One region of the Bariatricus sp. HCP28S3_F11 genome, then DNA from elsewhere that is predicted to be linked to it. Evidence: predicted binding sites of a transcription regulator. Region 1 holds the regulator's gene; the other holds the start of a gene.
What was found. The regulator HrcA, encoded in region 1, represses chaperone genes, less so after heat shock. The targets are predictions, from matches to a motif close to TGTTAGCACTCNNNNNNNNNGAGTGCTAACA.
Positions count from the first base shown of each region.

Region 2: ACTNBR_RS00450 (co-chaperone GroES) is a predicted target of HrcA. The motif match lies at 7,948-7,978, and genes of this name have one in related genera.

Region 1 covers NZ_JBQHUC010000007.1:54,446-66,670, forward strand. The annotation lists gene ACTNBR_RS05250 (sensor histidine kinase) at 1-19, shown strand, start outside; gene ACTNBR_RS05255 (GerMN domain-containing protein) at 54-977, shown strand; gene ACTNBR_RS05260 (DNA internalization-related competence protein ComEC/Rec2) at 982-3,231, shown strand; gene holA (DNA polymerase III subunit delta) at 3,228-4,223, shown strand; gene lepA (translation elongation factor 4) at 4,274-6,088, shown strand; gene hemW (radical SAM family heme chaperone HemW) at 6,090-7,304, shown strand; gene hrcA (heat-inducible transcriptional repressor HrcA) at 7,467-8,510, shown strand; gene grpE (nucleotide exchange factor GrpE) at 8,537-9,229, shown strand; gene dnaK (molecular chaperone DnaK) at 9,340-11,211, shown strand; gene dnaJ (molecular chaperone DnaJ) at 11,310-12,225, shown strand, end outside.
Region 2 covers NZ_JBQHUC010000001.1:91,961-104,185, reverse strand. The annotation lists gene aroD (type I 3-dehydroquinate dehydratase) at 1-520, opposite strand, end outside; gene ACTNBR_RS00485 (LysR family transcriptional regulator) at 585-1,481, opposite strand; gene ACTNBR_RS00480 (YqeG family HAD IIIA-type phosphatase) at 1,808-2,314, opposite strand; partial or broken gene ACTNBR_RS00475 (shikimate kinase) at 2,307-2,840, opposite strand; gene ACTNBR_RS00470 (peptidoglycan recognition protein family protein) at 2,947-3,675, opposite strand; gene guaB (IMP dehydrogenase) at 3,821-5,275, opposite strand; gene ACTNBR_RS00460 (DUF6106 family protein) at 5,353-5,841, opposite strand; gene groL (chaperonin GroEL) at 5,957-7,582, opposite strand; gene ACTNBR_RS00450 (co-chaperone GroES) at 7,637-7,921, opposite strand; gene ACTNBR_RS00445 (hypothetical protein) at 8,043-8,348, opposite strand; gene codY (GTP-sensing pleiotropic transcriptional regulator CodY) at 8,431-9,213, opposite strand; gene topA (type I DNA topoisomerase) at 9,348-11,414, opposite strand; gene dprA (DNA-processing protein DprA) at 11,443-12,225, opposite strand, start outside.

The DNA of each region.
Region 1 (12,225 bases):
CACCTACATTGCCCAGTAGAGAGGCAGTGGGAAACAGAAAGAAGTGGATGGAAATGAGAAGAAGGAAGAAAATCATTTTGTATGTCGCCCTTGTCCTGGGTATTCTGGCATCGGCCGGGTGCAAAAGGAAGGATGAGGCGGATTCTCCGTATAAGCTGTACCGGATCAACCAGGATGGCACCGGTCTTGTGGAGACGGCGTACCAGGGAGAGACGGAAGATAGTGATAAAGCGGTGAACGAGATGATCGAAGATCTGAAGGCGGCAGATGACTCGATTGAAGAGCAGCCGGCGATCCCGAATGATGTTGATCTGGAGCGCTATGTCCTTGAAGACGAGAAGCTGCTGCTTTATTTTAACGAAGCGTATGCGGACATGGATCCGGTTCAGGAAGTGCTCTGTCGGGCGGCACTGGTACGTTCCCTTACGCAGATTGACGAGGTGGATCAGGTTGCGTTCTATGTGGATGAGAAACCGCTTGCGAACCGCTCGGGAGAAGAATACGGATTCCTCCAGGCCGAAGATTTTGTACAGAATACAGGATCGGCGATCAATTCTTTTCAGGACACGGTATTGACCCTGTACTTTGCAAACAGTGACGGTTCTGCGCTGGTGAAAGAAGAGATGGATGTCCGTTACAATTCGAATCAGGCGAAGGAAAGAGTCATTGTGGAGAAGCTGATCAAAGGTCCCACAGGCAATGATCTGCAGGCCACGATCCCGAAAGGGACAAAGCTCCTTGGCACTTCGATCAAAGACGGGATCTGTTATCTGAATTTTAATGAAGGTCTGAAGAATACGACGCCGGGCGTGCAGCCGGAGACGGTGATCTACTCGATCGTAAATTCCGTGACGGAGTGTAGTTCGGTAAGTCGTGTTCAGATTGCGATTAACGGTGACAGCAATGTCATGTTCCAGGAAAGTATCAAACTGAGTGAGCCTCTTAGCAGAAATCTGGATATTGTGGAGGAAAAATAACAGTTTGAGACATAGAAAAATATGCTGTGCGGCATGTGTGGCAGCAGGAGTGATCGCTCTTATGTTTTATCTGGGCGGGAGCCGGATTTTTCCGGTTCTGGGAGAATCGGAGTTTGAAAGGCTGTATTCAGACGGAGATAAGGTAAGGCTTTGCGGTCAGATTTATCGGAAAACAAAAAAAGAAGACATCTGGATTCTGTACCTTAAAGGGATCAGAATGCAGGAACAAGGCGAATCAGAAATTGAGGCAGAAGATAATCTGCTGGTCTATTTATCAAATGGGCAGGAGGAACGGGTTCCGGAATACGGGCAGTATATCCGGGTGTCTGGAACCATTTCTTTCTTTCAGAATGCCCCGAATCCGGGGAATTTTAACCAAAGATTTTATTATCGAAAACAGGGAATAACAGGAGCGCTGAAACAGGCAAGGCTTGAAGAAATCCGGGCATTTACGGGAAAAGCGGGATGGAAATACCGTCTTCTTGAATGGATGAGTGATATTCGGGAGAAAACGGCAGAGCAGATTCTTGCGTATCTCGGCGAAGAAAAGGGCGGAGTCTTGTGCTCCATGATGCTCGGAGACCGTGCGTATATGGATGAGGAGGTAAGGGAGAACTATCAGAAAAGCGGAATCGGGCATCTGCTGGCGATCTCGGGTCTTCATGTGTCTTTTGTCGGGATGGGAATATACGAAATCCTGAGACATGCCTCTTTTACAAGGACTTTTGCGGCGGGAGGAAGCTGTGCGGTTCTGATCCTGTACGCGGTGCTGACAGGAGGGAGTATATCGGCAGTCCGAGCTGCCGTGATGTTTCTGATCCGTATGGGGGCAGAGGTGACGGGAAGGGAATACGACGGACTGACGGCGGCGGGAACGGCCATGCTGCTGATGTTGTCGTTCAATCCTCTGCAGCTCTTTGACGCGGGATTCTTGTTGTCCTTCGGCGCCGTGCTCGGTGTCTACCTGATTCTGCCCTTCTGGCAGACAGAAGGGGAGGCGAAATGGAAACGCACCATAAAAATGTCGCTGTCGGTTCAGCTGGCAGTGCTTCCAATCATGCTGTATTATTATTATGAAATCAGTCCTTATTCCATATTCTGGAATTTGCTTGCGGTTCCGCTTGCGGGAATCGTGCTCGCATGCGGCTTCGCAGGGATCCTGACTGGAACGGTAGTTTCTGGGGGACTGTGGCCGGCACGCATCTCCTATGGAATAAGCGGTCTGATTCTTGGAATTTATGAAGAAGGAAGCAGGATCATGCTGGAGATCCCGGGTGCGAGATGGGTCGCAGGAAGACCGGGGACAGTGCAGATTCTGGCATACTATATGGTACTGGCCGTCATGTTGGCATGTTTTAGATTCGGGAAGAAGAAAGCCGCTTATACAGGAATTTTGGCAGCGGTTTTGCTCATGGGGTTCCCTCACGGCAGGGCGGGAGAGCTGGAAATCTATATGATGAATGTTGGACAGGGGGATGCATTTTTCCTCAGAGGACCGAAAGGTGGTACATACCTCATCGACGGAGGGAGCAGCACAGTGAGTGATGTGGGGAAATACCGGATCGAACCGTTTCTGAAATCCGAAGGTGTCGGGAAGCTGGATTATGTGTGGGTCTCCCACGGGGATATCGATCATCTTGGAGGAATTGAGGAAATGCTGAAACGACAGAAATACGGGATCCGAATCGAACGGATCGTACTTCCCGGGGAACGCTTCTGGGATGAAAAACTGTATGAATTTGCACAGACTGCCACAGAATACGGGGCAAAGGTCTACACGGTCGAAGCGGGGCAGATTCTTCGGGAAGGAGAAATGGAGCTTTTCTGTATCTGGCCGGGAGACGAGAAGGAGAAAGAAGAGATGCCGGAGCCGGGCAATGAAGCCTCCATGGTCCTTGCCCTTCGCTATCGCAGATTTGATATGCTATTTACCGGTGATCTGGAAAATGACGCAGAAGATACGGTGTCGGCAAGGATTGGGGAACTTCAGGAGCAAAAAAAGCTTTCGGACAGATTTGAAGTGCTGAAAGTCGGGCATCACGGATCGAGAAATGCGACATCGGAAAGACTTCTTGAAATAACAAGGCCGGATGCTGCCTGGGTGTCGGCCGGAGAGAAGAACCGCTATGGGCATCCGCACGAAGAAGTGCTGGAAAGACTTGCAAATTGGGGCGTCAGCTTATATAATACGAAAGACGGACATGCAGTGAAATTATGTACAGACGGGGAGAAATATAGTATACTGAGACCATGAAGAGTTTGAATGAAGATTTAAAAACCGGACAATTTAAACAGATCTATCTCCTATACGGGGAGGAGGCTTATCTGAAAAAACAGTACAGGGATCGTTTTGTAAAAGCGATGGTCTCCGAAGGAGATACCATGAATTATGCGTATTATGAAGGGAAAAACACGAATCCCCGGGAGGTGATCGACCTTGCCGAAACGATGCCGTTTTTTGCCGAGCGAAGGCTGATCGTGATGGAAAATACCGGGTTCTTCAAGAGCTCGGTGCCGGAACTGGCAGAGTATCTGAAAGAGATTCCTCAGACTTCGTTTCTGATCTTTGTCGAGGAGGAGATCGATAAGAGAAGCAAGCTGTACAAGGCAGTAAAGGACAGAGGAAGGATCGTAGAATTGAAACGCCAGGATGAGAAGACTCTGGTGCGCTGGATTCTCGGTATGGTAAAAAAAGAGAATCAGAATATGACGGAATCTGCCGCCAGATATTTCCTGGACAAGGTGGGCAATGACATGGAGAACATCCAGAAAGAGTTGGAAAAGCTGTTCTGCTATTGTTTGAATCATACGGAGATCACGGTGGCGGACATAGATGCGATCTGTACGACCCAGATCACGAACCATATCTTCGACATGGTGGATGCGGTGGCGAACAAGGAACAGAAGAAAGCGCTGGATTATTACTATGATCTGCTGACGCTGAAAGAACCGCCGATGCGGATCCTGTATCTGCTGACCAGACAGTTCCGCATTCTGATGGAAATCAAGGAAATGGAAAATCAGGGAGTTCCATCCAAAGAGATGGCATCCAAAGCCGGGATCATGCCGTTCCTGGTGGGAAAATACCGGGCACAGGCACAGGCGTTTTCCGCAAAAGAGCTTCGGCAGATCGTCGAGGCGGGCGTGCAGACCGAGGAGAATGTCAAGACAGGAAGAATGGGAGATGTCCTGTCGGTCGAGCTCTTTCTGGTACAGTACAGCCGGAAAAAACCAAAGGTATCATAATATACAGACAGGATATGAGAAAGATAGGATAAGGAGACGAAAAAAGGGCTATGCATATGGATCAAAAGAAAATTCGGAATTTTTGTATAATTGCGCATATCGACCACGGGAAATCTACATTGGCAGACCGGATCATCGAGATGACCGGCCTTCTTACCAGCCGGGAAATGCAGGCACAGGTACTGGACAACATGGACCTGGAGCGGGAGAGAGGGATTACGATCAAGTCCCAGGCAGTCCGCACCGTCTACAAGGCAAAAGACGGGGAGGAATACATTTTCAATCTGATCGATACTCCGGGACATGTGGATTTTAATTATGAAGTTTCCCGTAGTCTCGCCGCGTGTGACGGTGCGATATTGGTTGTGGATGCCGCTCAGGGGGTTGAGGCACAGACGCTTGCAAATGTATATCTCGCACTGGATCATGATCTGGATGTCATGCCTGTTATCAATAAGGTGGATCTTCCGAGTGCAGAACCGGAACGTGTGATTGAAGAGATTGAGGACGTGATCGGGATTGAAGCACAGGATGCACCGAGAATCTCTGCAAAGACCGGTCTGAATGTGGAAGAAGTGCTGGAACAGATCGTGGAGAAGATCCCGGCACCGGAGGGAGATCCGGACGCCCCGCTTCAGGCACTGATCTTTGATTCACTCTACGATCCGTATAAAGGGGTCATCGTATTCTGCCGGATCAAGGAAGGCTGCATTGCAAAGGGAACACCAATCAAAATGATGGCGACCGGGGCAACGGCGGATGTCGTGGAAGTGGGATATTTCGGAGCGGGTCAGTTTATTCCTTGTGAAGAATTGTCAGCCGGGATGGTAGGATATTTTACAGCCAGTCTGAAAAACGTGAAGGATACGCGTGTCGGTGACACGGTGACGAATGCACAGAGCCCCTGCGATCAGCCGCTGCCGGGTTACAAGAAGGTCAATCCGATGGTGTACTGCGGAGTGTATCCTGCGGACAGCTCCAAATATCCGGATCTGAGGGATGCGCTAGAGAAACTGCAGTTAAATGATGCGGCGCTTCAGTTTGAGCCGGAGACTTCACTGGCGCTTGGATTCGGTTTCCGCTGCGGTTTTCTGGGACTTCTCCATCTGGAGATCATTCAGGAACGTCTGGAACGGGAATACAATCTGGACCTGGTTACGACGGCGCCCGGAGTTATCTACAAAGTACACAAGACAAACGGAGAGGTGATCGAGCTTACCAACCCGTCTAATCTGCCGGACCCTGCGGAGATTGAATATATGGAAGAACCTGTCGTCAAAGCGGAGATCATGGTAACATCGGAATTCATCGGCGCGATCATGGATCTGTGCCAGGAAAGACGGGGCGTGTACCAGGGAATGGAATATATCGAAGAGACAAGAGCGGTGCTTCACTATCACCTGCCTTTGAATGAAATCATCTATGATTTCTTCGATGCACTGAAATCCCGTTCACGCGGATACGCTTCTTTTGATTATGAACTTCTCGGGTATGAGAGGTCCGAGCTGGTCAAGCTGGATATTCTCATTAATAAAGAAGAAGTCGATGCACTTTCCTTCATTGTATTTGCAGGAAGCGCTTATGACCGGGGAAGAAAGATGTGTGAAAAGCTGAAGGAAGAGATCCCGAGACAGCTCTTCGAGATCCCGATCCAGGCAGCGATCGGAAGCAAGATCATTGCGCGTGAGACGGTCAAAGCTCTGCGTAAAGATGTTCTTGCGAAGTGTTACGGCGGTGATATCACACGTAAGAAGAAACTTCTGGAGAAGCAGAAAGAAGGAAAGAAACGTATGCGTCAGGTGGGAAATGTAGAAATTCCGCAGAAAGCATTTATGAGTGTTCTGAAATTGGATGATAAGAAATAATATGGAAAGAAAACAAATATCAGGTGGGGCGGGCAAGCCTTTGGAACTGTACATTCATATTCCGTTCTGCCTGAAGAAATGTGCCTACTGTGATTTCCTATCAGCGCCCGCAGGCGAGAAAGAGCGGGAAGAATATGTACAGATTCTGTGTGAGGAAATCAGGACAAATGCAGGAAAAGTGGAAGAGTATCAGGTCTCTTCCATTTTCTTTGGAGGAGGGACTCCCTCTCTTCTTACCGGAGACCAGTTCCGGATGATTCTTGATACGGTTCGGGATCAATATCACATTTCTGCGGATGCGGAGATTTCTATGGAGATGAATCCCGGTACGGTTACGGATGAAAAACTGAAAGCGTATAAAGATGCCGGTGTGAACCGGCTGAGCATCGGACTACAGTCTGTCCATGATGAAGAACTGCGGATGCTTGGAAGGATACACACTTATGAAGAATTCCTTGAGGCCTATAGGAGTGCGAGGATGTGCGGATTTGACAATATCAATATTGATCTGATTTCGGCGATCCCGGGTCAGACGGCGGAGAGCTGGACCGAAACACTGAGAACAGTCGCGGCTCTGGAGCCGGAGCACATTTCTGCATACAGTCTGATCATCGAACCCGGAACTTTATTCTATGACAGGTACGGGGAAGATGCAGGATGGGAAGAAAGGGCGGAGTCGGGATGTGAGAAAAGAAAGGGTGCAAATCTGCCGTGGCCTGCGCTTCCTACGGAGGAGGAAGAACGGGAGATGTATCATCAGACAGAGCAGATCCTCGTCGGTGCGGGATATCAGCGGTATGAGATTTCCAATTATGCAAAGCCCGGATACCGATGCAGGCACAACTGCGGGTATTGGAGAAGAGTGCCGTATCTGGGGTTCGGCGTGGGTGCCGCCACATTTTTTGAAGGGGCAAGATACAGTAATCCGGAAAAGATGACGGAATACAGGGATAATTTTGAAGAAAAATTTTCCGGAGAAAAACTCAGCCTGGAAGATGAGATGGAGGAATTCATGTTTCTCGGACTGCGCATGACGGAAGGCATATCGAAAACAGAATTTGAGGAAGCCTTTGGAACCGGGATCGAAGCGGTCTACGGAAAACCGATCCGGAAACTGAAAGGTATGCATCTTATAGAAGAACATGAGGACCGTATCGCGCTTACAGAACAGGGAATCGATGTGAGCAATACGGTATTTGTGGAGTTTATGTTTTGAGAAAAGGACTGTCATATGGCAGTCCTTTTGCGATAAAAAAGTGTAACTATGAAATATTTATAAAGTGGGTTGACAAAGCGTGTTGGGAGTGATACATTAATAAGCGAAGATGATGTTAGCACTCGAATATACCGAGTGCTAATAAAACAAAGGAGGGTGCAGATGGAGTCTATACAGGAACTTAGTGAGCGGAAAACGAAAATCCTTCATGCCATCATTAAGAATTATTTAGACACCGGAGAGCCGGTGGGATCGAGAACGATTTCCAAGTATACGGATCTGAACTTAAGCTCTGCAACGATCCGGAATGAAATGGCGGATCTGGAAGAACTGGGTTATATCATGCAGCCTCACACATCGGCGGGAAGGATTCCATCTGATAAAGGATATCGATGGTATGTAGATATGCTGATGAGCCAGAAAGAGCAGGAGGTCACAGAACTCAAGGAGCAGATGCTGGAGAAGTCAGATAAGATGGATCAGCTCCTAAGGCAGGTCGCGAAAGTACTGGCAACGAACACCAATTACGCGACGATGATTTCCTCTCCGGTATATAACAGGAATAAGCTGAAGTTCATCCAGCTTTCACAGGTAGATGAGAACCAGTTGGTCGTCGTCATTGTGATGGATGGAAATATCGTAAAGAACCAGATTATTACACTGGAAGAGCCATTGGATAACGAAGCATTGCTGAAACTGAATATGCTGTTAAATACGGCACTGATCGGACTGTCGGTGGAAGAGATCAATCTCGGAATGATCGCCAGACTGAAGGAACAGGCAGGGATTCACAGTGAAGTGGTCAGTAATGTGCTGGATGCAGTGGCGAATGTGATACAGCTTGATGATGACATGGAGATTTACACCAGCGGCGCAACGAATATTTTTAAATATCCGGAGCTTAGCGATAAGCAGAGCGCTCAGGAGATTATCAGTGCTTTCGAAGAAAAGCAGCAGCTGGCAGCGCTGGTATCAAAGACGATGGCCAGCAGCGAGAATAAAGACATTCAGGTCTATATCGGAAATGAATCCAATGTGGAGAAGATGAAGGACTGCAGTGTTGTCACAGCGACCTATGAGCTTGGTGAGGGTATGCAGGGGACCATTGGAATCATTGGACCGAAGCGGATGGATTACGAACATGTAATGAAGACGTTAAAGACTCTGATGGCGGAACTGGATGAGATTTTCCACAGGGATGGTTAGAACATCCGGACTATGAAAGGAGAAAGGTGGCAGAACCGTTGGATAATCAGATGAGTAATGAAGAAATGGTAAAAGAAGCAGTGGAAGAGGCAAAGAAAGCCGCCATGGAAGCGGAAGCAGAAGAAGCTGCTGAAAAAGAAAATGATAAGGAAGAGGATTCCGAAGAAAGTCGGGAAGGTGAGAACAAAGAGGTCGGCGAAGCAGATGCGAAGGAAGAAGAAAAAACAGAAGAAACTGCGGAGCCGAAAAAATCAAAGCTTTTTGAAAAAAAGAATAAAAAAGACAAGAAGGATGAGCAGATTGCAGATCTGACAGATAAGCTTACCAGACAGATGGCAGAATTCGATAATTACAGAAAGCGGACTGAGAAAGAAAAATCAGCCATGTATGAGATCGGTGCAAAAGATATCGTGGAAAAGATCCTTCCGGTCGTTGATAATTTTGAACGCGGCCTGCAGTCTGTAGCTGAGGAAAACAAAGAAGATCCGTTTGTGCAGGGAATGGATAAGATCTACAAGCAGCTTATGACAACACTGGAAGGCATCGGTGTGAAACCGATTGAGGCGGTCGGACAGGAATTTAACCCGGATTTTCATAATGCAGTGATGCATATTGAAGATGAAGAGGCCGGAGAGAATGTCGTGGTCGAGGAATTCCAGAAAGGATATATGTATCGTGAAAGTGTTGTGAGACACAGCATGGTAAAGGTTGCTAATTAAAATAGCAGAATGAATGAAATAGTTTGTATATTTACACATGAAGATGCAGATATACTCTATATAAACAAAGTAAGTAAACAAATTTTTTAAAATATTAGGAGGTCTTCATAATGGGCAAAATCATTGGTATTGATTTAGGTACAACAAACAGTTGTGTAGCGGTTATGGAAGGTGGTCAGCCGGTTGTAATCGCAAATACAGAAGGTGCAAGAACAACACCGTCTATCGTAGCATTTACAAAAACAGGAGAACGTCTGGTAGGTGAACCTGCAAAACGTCAGGCAGTTACAAACGCAGAAAAGACAATTTCTTCTATCAAGAGAGAAATGGGAACAGACCATAAAGTTGACATTGACGGAAAGAAATATTCTCCGCAGGAAATTTCAGCTATGATTCTTCAGAAACTGAAAGCAGATGCAGAAGCATACCTTGGAGAAAAGGTTACAGAAGCAGTTATCACTGTTCCGGCATATTTCAACGATGCACAGCGTCAGGCTACCAAGGATGCCGGTAAGATCGCCGGTCTTGATGTAAAACGTATCATCAACGAGCCTACAGCGGCAGCACTTGCTTATGGTCTGGACAATGAAAAAGAACAGAAGATCATGGTTTATGACCTTGGCGGTGGTACATTCGATGTATCCGTTATTGAGATCGGTGACGGCGTTATCGAAGTATTATCTACAGCAGGTAACAACAGACTTGGCGGAGATGACTTCGATCAGAAGATCACAGACTATATGCTTGCAGATTTCAAGGCAAAAGAAGGTGTAGATCTTTCTACAGATAAGATGGCTCTTCAGAGATTGAAAGAAGCAGCTGAAAAAGCAAAGAAAGAGCTCTCGTCTGCAACAACAACTAATATTAACCTTCCGTTCATCACTGCAACAGCAGAAGGACCGAAGCATTTCGATATGAACCTGACAAGAGCTAAATTCGATGAATTAACTCATGAACTGGTTGAAAAGACAGCAGAACCGGTAAGACGTGCACTGTCTGATGCAGGTATCACAGCGTCTGACCTTGGCCAGGTACTTCTGGTAGGTGGATCTACCCGTATCCCGGCTGTACAGGAAGAAGTAAAACGTCTCACAGGCAAAGAACCGAGCAAATCTCTGAATCCGGATGAGTGTGTAGCCCTTGGTGCATCCGTTCAGGGCGGTAAACTGGCTGGAGATGCCGGCGCAGGCGACATCCTTCTTTTGGATGTAACTCCGCTGTCACTGTCCATCGAGACAATGGGTGGTGTTGCTACAAGATTGATCGAGAGAAATACAACAATCCCGACCAAGAAGAGCCAGATTTTCTCTACTGCTGCAGATAACCAGACAGCAGTTGATATCAACGTTGTTCAGGGTGAAAGACAGTTCGCAAGAGACAACAAGTCCCTCGGACAGTTCAGACTGGACGGAATTCCGCCGGCACCGCGTGGAATCCCGCAGATCGAAGTTACATTTGATATCGATGCAAACGGTATTGTAAATGTATCAGCAAAAGATCTGGGAACAGGAAAAGAACAGCATATTACGATCACAGCAGGTTCTAATATGTCCGATGCAGATATCGATCGTGCAGTAAAAGAAGCTGCTGAGTTCGAAGCACAGGATAAGAAGCGTAAAGAAGCAATTGACACCAAGAATGACGCAGACGCAATGGTATTCCAGACCGAGAAAGCAATGAAAGAAGTTGGTGACAAGATCGATGCTGCTGACAGAAGCGCAGTAGAAGCTGATGTTCAGACTCTGAAAGATTTGCTTGCAAAAGCAGGCGATGAAATGACAGATGCTCAGGTCGCTGAGATCAAGGCTGCAAAAGAAAAACTGATGGAAAGTGCACAGAAGCTGTTCACAAAGGTTTATGAGCAGGCTGGTGCTGCAGCCGGCGCAGCAGGAGCACAGGGTGGACCGGCTCCGGAAGCAGGACCGGCACCGGAAGGATACAACGGAGATGACGTTGTAGACGGAGATTATAGAGAAGTTTAAGTTCTTGTTTAACAAAATTATTTTCTGCAAGGCGGGTAAATCCGTCTTGCAGATTTGTTGCTATGCATACGAAAAAGTAGAAGTGATGAGGTAGGGTTATGGCAGAATCAAAAAGAGATTACTATGAAGTCCTTGGTGTCTCCAAAGATGCGGATGAGGCGACATTGAAGAAAGCATATCGGGCTTTGGCCAAGAAATACCATCCGGATATGAATCCGGGGGATGCCGAGGCCGAAAAAAAGTTTAAAGAAGCCTCTGAAGCATATGCAGTACTGAGTGATCCCGAAAAACGTCGTCAATATGACCAGTTTGGACATGCCGCCTTTGAAGGAGGTGCCGGCGGAGCCGGGGGATTCGGAGGATTCGATTTTAACAGCGCAGATTTCGGCGATATTTTCGGCGATATATTTGGTGATTTATTTGGCGGAGGCAGAAGAGGAGGCCGTGCCAATACCGGTCCTATGAAAGGGGCAAATATTCGAAAAGGTGTTAGAATTACATTTGAAGAGGCTGTGTTTGGCTGTGAGAAGGAACTGGAGGTTGTGTTGAAAGATCCGTGCAGTAAATGTAACGGTACCGGGGCAAAACCGGGAACAAGTCCGGAAACCTGCAGCCGATGCGGTGGAAAAGGACAGGTAGTCTATACATCCCAGTCGTTCTTCGGAACAGTACAGAATGTACAGACTTGTCCGGAGTGTCAGGGAACAGGTAAGGTTATTCGCGAAAAATGTCCGGATTGTGGAGGAACAGGATATACGTCCAGTCGAAAGAAGATTAAGGTTTCTATTCCGGCAGGTATTGATAATGGACAGAGCGTACGGATTCGCGAAAAGGGAGAACCTGGGGTGAATGGAGGTCCGAGAGGAGATCTTTTGGTCGAGGTTACTGTTTCACGGCATCCGATTTTCCAGAGACAGGATGTACATCTGTTTTCAACAGCACCGATTACATTTGCACAGGCAGCGCTCGGTGGTGACGTAAGAATTAAGACGATTGATGGGGATGTGCTTTATA
Region 2 (12,225 bases), on a different contig from region 1:
TAACAGCGATCTTCAGGATATCTGCTCCCGCTTCCTGCATGGCACAGAGTCTCCGAACGATCTCATCCTTCTTTGGTGTCTTTTCGAAATCATGGTTGGATGCAATAACCTTTCCATGACACCGGTGAATTTCTTCAATCAGGCCCGGAACCAGATCTGCGTCCAGAAACGCTTCCACATCGATCAGATCTGCATCTTTCGTTTTTGCTGCTTCTGAATTCAGCATCGCATACATTTCCGGTGTGATATCCTTCTCTCCTCCTTCTTTTGCTGTTCGTATTGTAAAAAGGAGCGGTGTTTCGTTCAGTATTGCACGAAGTTCCTTCAAAACTTCTTTCACCTTCTCCACATCAAATACGTCCTCATACCAGTCTGCTCTCCACTCCGCGATATCTGCCGGGACTTCTGAAAGCTTTCCGGCTTCACCCAGTATCTCCTCCTTCGTTTTCCCGACGATCGGCACACATATTTTAGGGATTCCTTCTCCGATTCTTATATTTCTGATTTCAAGCGGCTTCATTCTTCTCCCTCCTGTCACACACAAATATATCACAGAATGACAATTCGGGCAACCTAACTCTCACTCACTTGGAAACCTCCTCTTTGTAGCATTTCTCCACATAATCTGCAAAATGCTTTACAATAGGAGCTAAATACTTGTTCTTCATTATCGCCATATAAACAAACCGTTCGTAAGAAGGTTCTTTGATTTCCAATACATCCACAGCCAGACTTTTTAAAAGCGGTATTTCCGGCATTACAGCAATTCCAAATCCCTGTGCCACAAGACCTGCCATAGAATTGTCTTCCAGTATTTCGTAAGCTATCTCCGGCATTCCACTCGATTTTTCAAAAAGATCATCAATAATCAGACGAAGTCCACAGGATTTCGGGAAACAGATATGCGGATATTTCACTGTCTCTGCCAGTGTGATCGCTCCTCTGCCGGCCAATTCATGATCTTTGGGTACAACAACCACTAATTTTTCCATACCTACAGGTATGAAAACAACTTCCGGTTCATCTTCTTTACCCGAGCAAAGTGCAAGATCATACTTTTCTTCTTTTAGTCCCTTGATAATATCTGTCGTACTGCCTGCATGAAAATGGAACTCCACATCCCATCCTTCATGCTGATTTAAAAAACCTCCGACCAGCTGTGGTACAAAAACACTTCCAAGTGTATAAATGTACGCCAAATCAATCATTCCACTCGTTTCACTTGTGAGAGCCTTCATCTTTTTGACTCCTGAATCCAGAATAGAAAGCGATTCCTGCACATATTCGCGAAATACTTTTCCATACTTTGTCAGGGCAACATTTCTTCCGCGCTTTTCAAAAAGAGTGGTTCCCAGTTCCTGTTCCAGCATACTGATGGCATGGCTTAAACTCGGCTGCGTAATGGAAAGCATCTCAGCTGCCTTTGTGTAGTGTTCCACCTGAGCCAGAGTTGCAAAATAATACAACTGATTTAAATTCATAAACCCTACCACCTTTCCTTTTTATTTTACAATAACATAAATTATAGAAAAATACTATAAAAATTATACATATTGTCTATATTATTTTTGTAACATACGAAGGCCGTATTTTATCCGGTGAAACTTCAGTTCTGGTAGAGTAGGCGGATGAACCTTTCATCCGCCCCTCATTTAGCACCCTGTATTACTACAACACACCGAGTTTAGCTACACGGCTCACTGGCGATTACCGTGACCGGACTTGCACCGGCAAGTGTGGTCCAGCTTCGCTGGACACACACAAAACAAAAGAGCCTGCTTCCTGCAGACTCCTTTGCTGTTTTCTATTATCTGTTTCTTTTTTTGTCTCTTTTATAAAAATATAGAACAATTTTTTCAAGATAACGTTTCAGAACAATCTGAATTTCTTCTTTTGGATGTATCGGCTTCACAAGTATGCTTTCGATTCCGGTGCGTTTTGCTCCCCATACATCTGTAAATAACTGATCTCCGATAAAAATGGTATTCTTCTCATCCGTGCTCATCAGTTCCATTGCTTTCTTGTAATTCTTTGTAGAAGGTTTATGCGCATTATAGACATATTTACTTCCCACTTTCTCCGCAAAAGGCTTCACTCTCGGCTCTTGATTATTCGAAATCAGACAAGTATCAAATCCAATCCTTCTCAGCATTTCAAACAGTCGGATAGCTCGCTGGTCGGCCGGTGCGCCGTGAGGAACCAGTGTGTTATCAATATCAAAAATCAGCCCCCGGCAACCCTCTGTATATAACTTGTCAAAATCAATCACATAAGTGGATGCCACATAATCATCCGGGTAAAACATATTAAACATCTTTCTCATCCATTTCCTTCAATTTCTGCATCATCTCTTCACAGATCTCTGAAACACGTTTCTGGTCCGTGCTTACAACGATATCTGAAGCTGCTTCGTATTTGGGTCTTCGCACTTCCATCAGGCCGCCGATATAATCTACATCTTTGTGTCCATTCAAAAGGGGACGGTCATCACTGTCTTTCACGCGCTCCAGAATCGTCTCCGGGGCTGCCGTAAGTAGAACAACTCTTCCATTTTTCTTCATCTCTTTCACGTTGCGGTCTCTCATGGCAACACCGCCGCCACAGGAAATAACTTTGTTCGTCTGAGACTGCATCTCAATCAGAAGATTCGTCTCCAGATTGCGAAAATATTCTTCTCCGTGTACGGCAAAAATATCGGATATACTCATCTTCTCACGCTCTGCGATCACCTGATCCATCTCGATCACTTCCATACCATACTCTTTATTCAGGTAAGTGGAAACTGTGCTTTTCCCTGCGCCCATAAATCCAATCAAAACAATATTATAATCCAACATTTTTTTATTCATATTCTTCATTGTATTCCTCATTTCCTGTCTTGTACCACTGTACATATGTATGGATTCAGTATAACAGAATTTATTATTTCTTATCAACCCAAATATCTTATTTTTCTTCTTTCGGAGTTGCAAGCGCAGTCTTCACATCAAGCTTAAACTGTTCCCATGCATCTTCATTTTCCACAAAATATTTCGGACAGTTTTTCCCGGTCACATCATAATGTCGGATCACGTCATTTTCATCCAACCCGAACTTCTCGCAGAGCCACGCCGTGAGCTGTACCATGGAACGATATGTCTTCTCATTGAACATCCCGCTCTCATCGGAATGGCAGCATTCGATCGAAACTGTATCTGCATTTCGCGAATTCGAGGCATAAGCCACTTCCCAGGTCGGGATACACTGCACGATTTCTCCATCCAATCCAACGATGAAATGACTGCTTGCCTTCGTGGTATGCGTATCTTTGAGGCCCTCAAAATAGTCTCTGTTCTGCATGGCCGTTGCACCGGGATTTGCCGTATAGTGGATCACAATTCCCTGGATCTCTCCCGTCTCCGTCCCCGGTCTGGAGTATTCATTTACAGTCAAAAGTTCCACATCAATATCCGGTTTTGTCGCATCGATTTTTGCATCCTCTTTTTCCCAGTACTTCCCGGAGCGGATACATCCTGCAATTCGTATCACAGAAAGAATCAAAATCAGTAAAACAAGGATAACTACGCCCAGCTTCAGATAGTGCCGCAGCCGAATCTGCTGCTTCTTTGTATATCCTCTTTCTCTGTTCCTGTATATCTTCTCTTTTCTTCTTCTCTTTCGCCTCTTGCCGAACATTCCTGCCCCTACCTTTTTTCTATAGCTTCATTCTTTTACTTTACCATATTTCCTTCGAACAAAAGCAGAATATTTCATTATTTTTTTCTTAAGCCTTTGAAGCACAGACATAAAAGATGCCCCGGCATCACCGAGGCATCTCATTTTATTCATCTACACTGTAGTTCGGAGCTTCTTTAGTAATATGGATATCATGTGGATGACTTTCCTTTAATGAAGCCGAAGAAATCTTCACAAATCTTCCGGTCGTCTTCAGTGTCTCGATATCCGCAGCACCACAGTATCCCATACCGGAACGCAGACCGCCCATAAGCTGGAATACGGTGTCTTCTACAGAACCTTTATACGCCACACGTCCTTCTACTCCCTCCGGAACCAGCTTTTTAGCATCCGTCTGGAAGTATCTGTCCTTGCTTCCGTTTTCCATAGCAGCAATAGAACCCATGCCGCGGTATACTTTATATTTTCTTCCCTGATATAATTCGAATGTTCCCGGGCTTTCATCGCATCCTGCAAAGATACTTCCCATCATACATACATTCGCACCTGCCGCAATTGCCTTTGTCATATCTCCTGAGTACTTGATACCACCATCAGCAATGATCGGAACCCCATATTCTTTTGCAGCTTCATAGCAATCCATAACCGCTGTGATCTGCGGTACACCGATACCTGCAACGACACGTGTAGTACAGATTGATCCAGGACCGATACCTACTTTGACAGCGTCGGCTCCTGCTTCGATCAGAGCTCTTGTTGCTTCGCCTGTAGCTACATTTCCCGCAATAACCTGAAGTTCCGGGAATGCCTCTTTGATCATCTTGACAGTCCGGATCACGTTTGCAGAATGTCCATGCGCAGAATCCAGCACGACAACATCAACATGTGCCTTCACGAGTGCTTCCGCTCTTTCCAGACAGTTTGCAGTAATACCAATCGCTGCTCCGCAAAGAAGACGTCCTTTGGCATCTTTCGCAGAAAGCGGATACTTGATCTGCTTCTCAATATCTTTAATCGTGATCAGGCCTTTCAGATTGAAATCCTTATCCACGATCGGAAGCTTCTCCTTGCGTGCTTTCGCAAGAATCTTTTTAGCCTCTTCCAGGGTAATGCCCTCCGGTGCTGTGATCAGCCCTTCCGAAGTCATGGATTCTTTAATCTTCTTGGAAAAATCCTCTTCAAACTTCAAATCACGGTTGGTAATGATACCTACCAGCTTTCTTCCTTCTGTGATCGGCACACCTGAAATGCGGAACTTCGCCATCAGATCATTAGCATCCGCAAGTGTATGTTCTGGTGAGAGATAAAATGGATCCGTGATTACTCCATATTCAGATCTCTTAACTTTGTCTACTTCTTCTGCCTGCTGTTCAATCGACATATTCTTATGAATAATACCAATACCACCCTGACGAGCCATCGCAATCGCCATTCTATGTTCCGTAACTGTATCCATACCGGCACTCATCATTGGTATATTCAGCTTAATCTTGTTTGTCAGATAGGTTGACAAATCGACCTGATTCGGAATCACTTCTGAATACCCAGGTACTAAGAGTACGTCATCAAATGTAATTCCTTCTCCGATAATCTTTCCCATTATCCTTTTCCTCTCTTTCGCTTCTTTTGTTGTGATTTAACTGCTATCATACAATACATGTTACACTTGTGTCAACCCTAAACAAAAACTTTTCTAGGTGCAAGCATCTTCATTCCTTCCAGAATCGTTGAATTCGGTTCAAAAACCACTCTCTTCTTTTCACCCTTCTGAACGATCACCATCTCGTACTGCTTTGCATCCCGGTTTCCAGAGCTGAAATCCACTGTCTTAAGTCCCTGATACGGTCTAAGTTCTGCTGAACCTGCCTGTGCAAGAACTTCCATCTCATTTAATTCCATCGTGAAAACCTTTTTTCTGCGGGACTTTGCCATAATCTTGTCGATATCAAGAGCGCCGTTGACAAACAGATATTCAAATTCCACATCCATACTGCGGAATAAGAAAACGTCCAAACAAATCAAAATAATTGGTGCAATGATAGCAACCGGAATGATCAAAACAAGCCCAACTGAAGCAACCGTAAGCAAAATCAGTGCTGCTTTTGCAAGAATCGTGCTTGCGGGGGCGTTCCGCTTCACAAGTTGTTCGGTATAATAATCACCCATATCTTACCTCCAAATTTCCTTTTGTATATTTCTATCATTGTATCACTTTTCCTACAAAAAGAAAACTCCTCTTTACGAGGAGTTTTCAAAATTCACAAATAATTCAAAACGGGAATTACATCATTCCCATTCCGCCTGCGCCTCCTGCCGGCATCGGTGGAACATCTTCTTTAATATTTGCAACAACAGATTCTGTCGTGAGCAATGTAGAGGCTACGCTTGTTGCGTTCTGAAGTGCGCTTCTTGTAACTTTAGCCGGGTCAAGAATTCCAGCTTTTACCATATCAACATATTCTTCTGTGTATGCATCGAATCCGTTTCCTGGTTCTGCTTCTCTGACTTTGTTAATGATAACAGCACCTTCCAGACCTGCATTTGCTGCGATATGGAATAATGGAGCCTCCAGAGCTTTCAGGACAACGCCTGCACCTGTCTTCTCATCACCTGTCAATGTCTCAGCCATCTTTGCAACTTCTTTTGCTGCATGGATATATGCAGATCCGCCACCTGCGATAATACCTTCTTCTACTGCTGCTCTGGTAGCTGCAAGAGCATCTTCCATACGGAGTTTCGCTTCTTTCATTTCAGTCTCGGTTGCTGCGCCAACGCGAATAACAGCTACACCGCCTGCCAGTTTTGCAAGTCTTTCCTGAAGTTTTTCTTTGTCAAAGTCAGAAGTTGTCTCTTCGATCTGGGCTTTGATCTGTGCAATTCTTCCGGAAATTGCATCTTTATCGCCAAAACCGTCAACGATTACCGTGTTTTCTTTCTGAACTTTTACAGATTTAGCACGTCCGAGCTGATCCATGGTAACTTCCTTCAAATCAAGGCCAAGTTCTTCTGAGATCACCTGTCCGCCTGTCAGGATCGCGATATCTTCCAGCATTGCTTTTCTTCTGTCGCCATATCCCGGTGCCTTTACTGCTACAACATTGAATGTTCCGCGCAGTTTGTTCACAATCAGTGTTGTGAGTGCTTCACCTTCAATGTCTTCAGCGATAATAAGAAGTTTTGCTCCGGACTGAACGATCTGCTCCAGAAGCGGAAGGATTTCCTGAATGTTGGAAATCTTCTTGTCTGTGATCAGAATGAATGGATTGTCAAGATTTGCTTCCATCTTCTCCATATCGGTGCACATATATGCGGAAATATATCCACGGTCAAACTGCATACCTTCTACCAGGTCAAGTTCTGTCTTCATGGTCTTGGATTCTTCGATCGTGATAACGCCGTCGTTGGAAACCTTCTCCATAGCGCTTGCTACCATCTCGCCTACTTCATCATCACCGGCTGAAATAGCAGCCACTCTTGCGATCTGATCTCTTCCGTTTACTTTGCTGCTCATCTTCTGGATTGCTTCAACAGCGCAGTCCGTTGCTTTCTTCATACCTTTACGAAGAACAATCGGGTTTGCCCCTGCTGCAAGGTTCTTCATACCTTCATTTACCATAGCCTGGGCAAGTACGGTAGCTGTTGTGGTTCCGTCTCCGGCAACATCATTTGTCTTGGAAGCGACTTCACGGATGAGCTGTGCTCCCATGTTTTCAAATGCATCTTCCAGTTCAATCTCTTTTGCAATCGTTACACCGTCATTTGTGATAAGCGGTGCTCCGAAGGATTTATCCAGAACTACGTTTCTTCCTTTTGGTCCTAATGTTACTCTTACTGTATCAGCAAGCTGATTCACACCTGCTTCCAATGCTTTTCTGGCTTCTGCGCCGAATTTAATTTCTTTTGCCATTTCAATTCACTCCTGTTTTAAAATAATTCTTTTCTAAAGGCCATATACGGCTGACTATTTGATTACTGCAAGAATGTCACTCTGTTTTACAATGATATATTCAACATCGTCCAGTTCTACTTCTGTTCCGGAATATTTAGAATAGATGACCTGATCGCCGACTGCCACATTCATCGTCACTTCCTTACCGTCCACCATTCCGCCCGGTCCTACTGCGATTACTTCTGCCTGCTGCGGTTTCTCTTTTGACTGTCCCGGTAATACGATACCTGACTTTGTCGTCTCTTCTGCTACTAACTGTTTTAATACAACTCTGTCACCTAAAGGTTCTAATCTCATTGTAATTCCTCCTTGATTTCTATTTTTGTTAGCACTCATTAAATTTGAGTGCTAAAAACTGTCTAGATATAAAATAGCACTGCGACTTCTATTTGTCAACATGCCTTTTTTAATTTTATAATTACTTTATATTTATTTCATAAAATCCATTGACAATCTGAAAAATCAAGATCATTCCGGCTCTGTTCTCATACCGCTCTTTGATCACGCCTTTGCAGACTGCTTCCCCTTTCAGGGTCTGAATCCGGCATTCATAGACTGCATCCAGAGAAATATCGGTTATTTCTCCCGTGCTCATCCGCAGATGAAGCTGCTCCATCTCTTTCTGATACTCGATCACTGTGCATTTGTAAACCGTCTCGTCCTGCTTTCCGCCTTCGAGATAATTGTGGATCATCGAAATGACCGCTCTGTCTCCGTCGTACATTTTTCTTTCTCCTTTCATTGTGATCTATGTTAATGAGAGATAAAAAGGGTATCAGACTCCTGATACCCTTCTCTTCTGTTTTCTATTTCATTTTTTCTCTTTTGATCTTGTCCAATTCTTTGAAAACATAATCGTTCACGACTTTGATATAAGTACCTTTCATACCGGAAGATCTGGATTCGATCACGCCCGCACTTTCAAACTTACGAAGTGCATTTACGATCACGGAACGGGTAATTCCCACCCGGTCAGCAATCTTGCTTGCAACCAGAATTCCTTCCATGCCGTCAAGTTCTTCGAAAATGTGTATGATTGCTTCCAATTCAGAAAATGATAAAGTACTGATTGCGGATTGTACGATCTGTTCCTTTCTGGTCTCCTCAGCGCTTTCTTCATTCACAGAGCGAAGCATCTCAAGTCCCACGACTGTTGTACCGTATTCACTGAGAATAATATCATCAATCTCATACAAGGCATCTTTCTTGTAAATGAACAGACTTCCAAGCCTCTCTCCCGCAATATCGATCGGAGTAATGATCGCCTGATACCCTTTCACAATCTCCGGTGTAAAACCTAGTGTCTGAAGATTGACATTCTCTTTCGTGGAAAGGATATTCAGGAGACGCTCATTCAGCATCTCGTCAATGTGTCCGCCGACCTCTCCCTTCAGAAGTTCTTTAATCTCCGGAACGCCCGGACAAGCACTGACTCCCAACACTTTTCCTTTTTTACTTACCACAAGCACGTTGGACAGAAGAATCTCTGTCAGCACCTCACAAATGTCATTAAACACAACTTTGCTGGAATTATTATTGTGCAGCAATTTGTTTATTTTTCTAGTTTTATCCAATAATTGTACGCTCATTTTATCCTCCATAAAGCATTGCACCTCTGGTTTTTCCTCTCCATCGGCTATTGTAGAAATTATTCGCACAAATAGCGAAAAATTTGTGTGCAAAACTATATTATCATACAATTCGCAAGAACTCAATGAATTTCCTATTTATTTTTTACATAACCGCAATGTTCGTCACCGCACACCAGTTTATTTCCTTTTTCCACCATATAGCTTCCGCATTTTGGACATTTTTCCGTGGACGGTTTTTGCCATGACATGAAATCACATTCCGGATTATCCTCGCATCCGTAATATTTTCTGCCTTTCTTAGTCTTGCGCAGCACAATGTCTTTGCCGCATTTCGGACATGCAACGCCGATTTTCTCAAGATACGGCTTTGTATTTTTACATTCCGGGAATCCGGGGCAGGCCAGGAACTTTCCGTGTGGTCCGTATTTGATCACCATGTTGCGTCCGCATTCTTCACACACAACATCCGTAACCTCGTCCTCGATCTTCACGGTATCCAGTTCTTTTTCCGCCTTTTCCACTGCTTCTTCCAGATCCGGATAGAAATTGCGGATCACAGTCTTCCATTCTACCTTGCCTTCTGCAATCATATCAAGAAGTCCTTCCATATAAGCTGTGAAATTCACATCTACGATACTGCTGAAAGATTTTTTCATCATATTATTGACTACTTCTCCCAGCTCTGTCATGTACAGATTCCGGTTCTCCTTCGCAACATATCTTCTGGAAATGATTGTGGAGATTGTCGGAGCATAGGTACTTGGTCTTCCAATCCCCAACTCCTCCAGCGTCTTAACCAAAGCCGCTTCTGTAAAATGCGCAGGCGGCTGAGTGAAATGCTGCTTATAGTCAAACGATTCATGCGTAAGAACCGAGTTCTCATCCAGTCCTTTTACAAGGATATTGCTTCCTTCTTTCTCATCATCGCTTTCCACATAAACCAGGCGGAAACCTTCAAATACTACCTTGGAAGCAGACACTGCAAAACGATAGTCACCTGCTCCGATCCGGATCGATGTCGTCTCATATCTGGCCGGCTGCATTCTGCTGGCAACAAACCGCTTCCAGATGAGCTGATACAGTCGGAACTGATCTCTGGACAGAGAGTCCTTCACCGATGCAGGGGTCCTGGTCACATCAGAAGGACGAATCGCCTCATGAGCATCCTGAATATTCTTCCCGTCTGATTTCTTCGTCTCTTCTACCTGTGTAACATACTGTTCTCCGTACACTTCACCGATGTATGCCTTCACACTTGCATCTGCTTCTTCTGAGATACGGGTAGAATCCGTACGCAGATACGTGATAAGGCCGGTCGTACCGCTGCCCTTGATATCCACGCCTTCGTATAACTGCTGTGCGATCCGCATGGTTTTAGATGTTGCAAAATTCAGGGCTTTGGAAGCTTCCTGCTGCAGGGTACTGGTGGTAAACGGAAGCGGTGCTTTCTTGATTCGCTCGCCCCGTTTCACGTCGGTCACTTCATAACGCACGCCATCCAATCCTGCTAGAATCTGATTCAGTTCTTCCTTGTTATGAATCACCATTTTCTCGTCTTTTGTCCCATAGAACTTCGCTGTAAGGGGCTTCTTCTCCCCCTTGACATTCAGGATCGCATCCAGCGTCCAGTACTCTTCCGGAATAAAGGAGTTGATTTCTTCCTCCCGGTCCGCAATGATACGAAGTGCCACAGACTGTACACGTCCTGCGCTCAGTCCCCGTTTCACCTTTGCCCAGAGAAGCGGACTGATCTTATATCCCACGATTCGATCCAGCACACGCCTTGCCTGCTGTGCATCCACAAGATCCATGTCGATCTCGCGCGCATTTTTCAAAGATGCTTTCACCGCACTCTTTGTGATCTCATTAAAACTGATCCGGTATACTTTCTTATCTTCAAGCTTCAATGCTTTCATCAAATGCCAGGAGATCGCCTCTCCTTCCCGGTCCGGGTCAGTTGCAAGATAAATCTTATCCGCTTTCTTTACTTCCTTTCGAAGATTTGCAAGAATTTCACCCTTTCCCCGAATGGTGATATATTTTGGTTCAAAATCATGTTCAATGTCAATCCCCATCTGACTCTTCGGTAAATCTCTTACATGCCCGTTAGACGCAACCACCACATAGTTGCTGCCAAGGAACTTCTTAATGGTTTTCACTTTTGTAGGTGATTCCACAATTACGAGATAACGTGCCATAATACTCCTCCATGCCTGTCACTGCAATCTATATTCGTCTGAAATAATAATTTTTCGACCGTTCTGATATGTACCCTTTTAATTCAAGCGAGAGCAGAATCCTTGATAATTCTTCCGGAGCAAGTCCGGTGAGCCTTCGGATCTCCTCTCTGCTTCTCGGGAACAAATCGCACTTACTATACACCAAATCCTCTTCAGTTTCAAGCATTATTTTATTTTTATGGTTATTTTGAGCCATCCCGTTTTTCTTATTTTTCGGAATCATGTGAAGTTGTTCACACAGTTCTTCCGGGTCAAGAAGGATTCCTGCCCCCTGATCTATGAGTCGGTGACAGCCTTTGCTGAGAGCACTGTCAGCGGGTCCGGGAAGTGCAAAAATATCTCTTCCCTGCTCCAATGCCATGTCCGCAGTAATCAGTGATCCGCTTTTTTCTTTTGCCTCCATCACGAGCACCACATCCGCAAGGCCGCTGATGAGACGGTTTCGCGCCGGAAAATGATTGGCAAGAGGCGGTGTACCGGGCGGATATTCCGATAGGATTCCTCCCTTCACAGACAAATCTGTATAGAGTCCTTTGTGCTCTCTTGGATAACACAAATCCACTCCGCATCCTAGTACGGCAAAGGTCTTACCGCCGGAAGATAACGTTCCTCTGTGTGCTGCCCCGTCGATTCCCAGTGCCATCCCACTGATGATCTGTGCGCCTGCCTCTGCCAGTATTTCCGAATACTGCAATGTCATCTTCTCGCCGTAGGCACTGCATCTTCTGGCACCTACGATTGCGACACTTGTTCGATTCTCCTCCGGGAG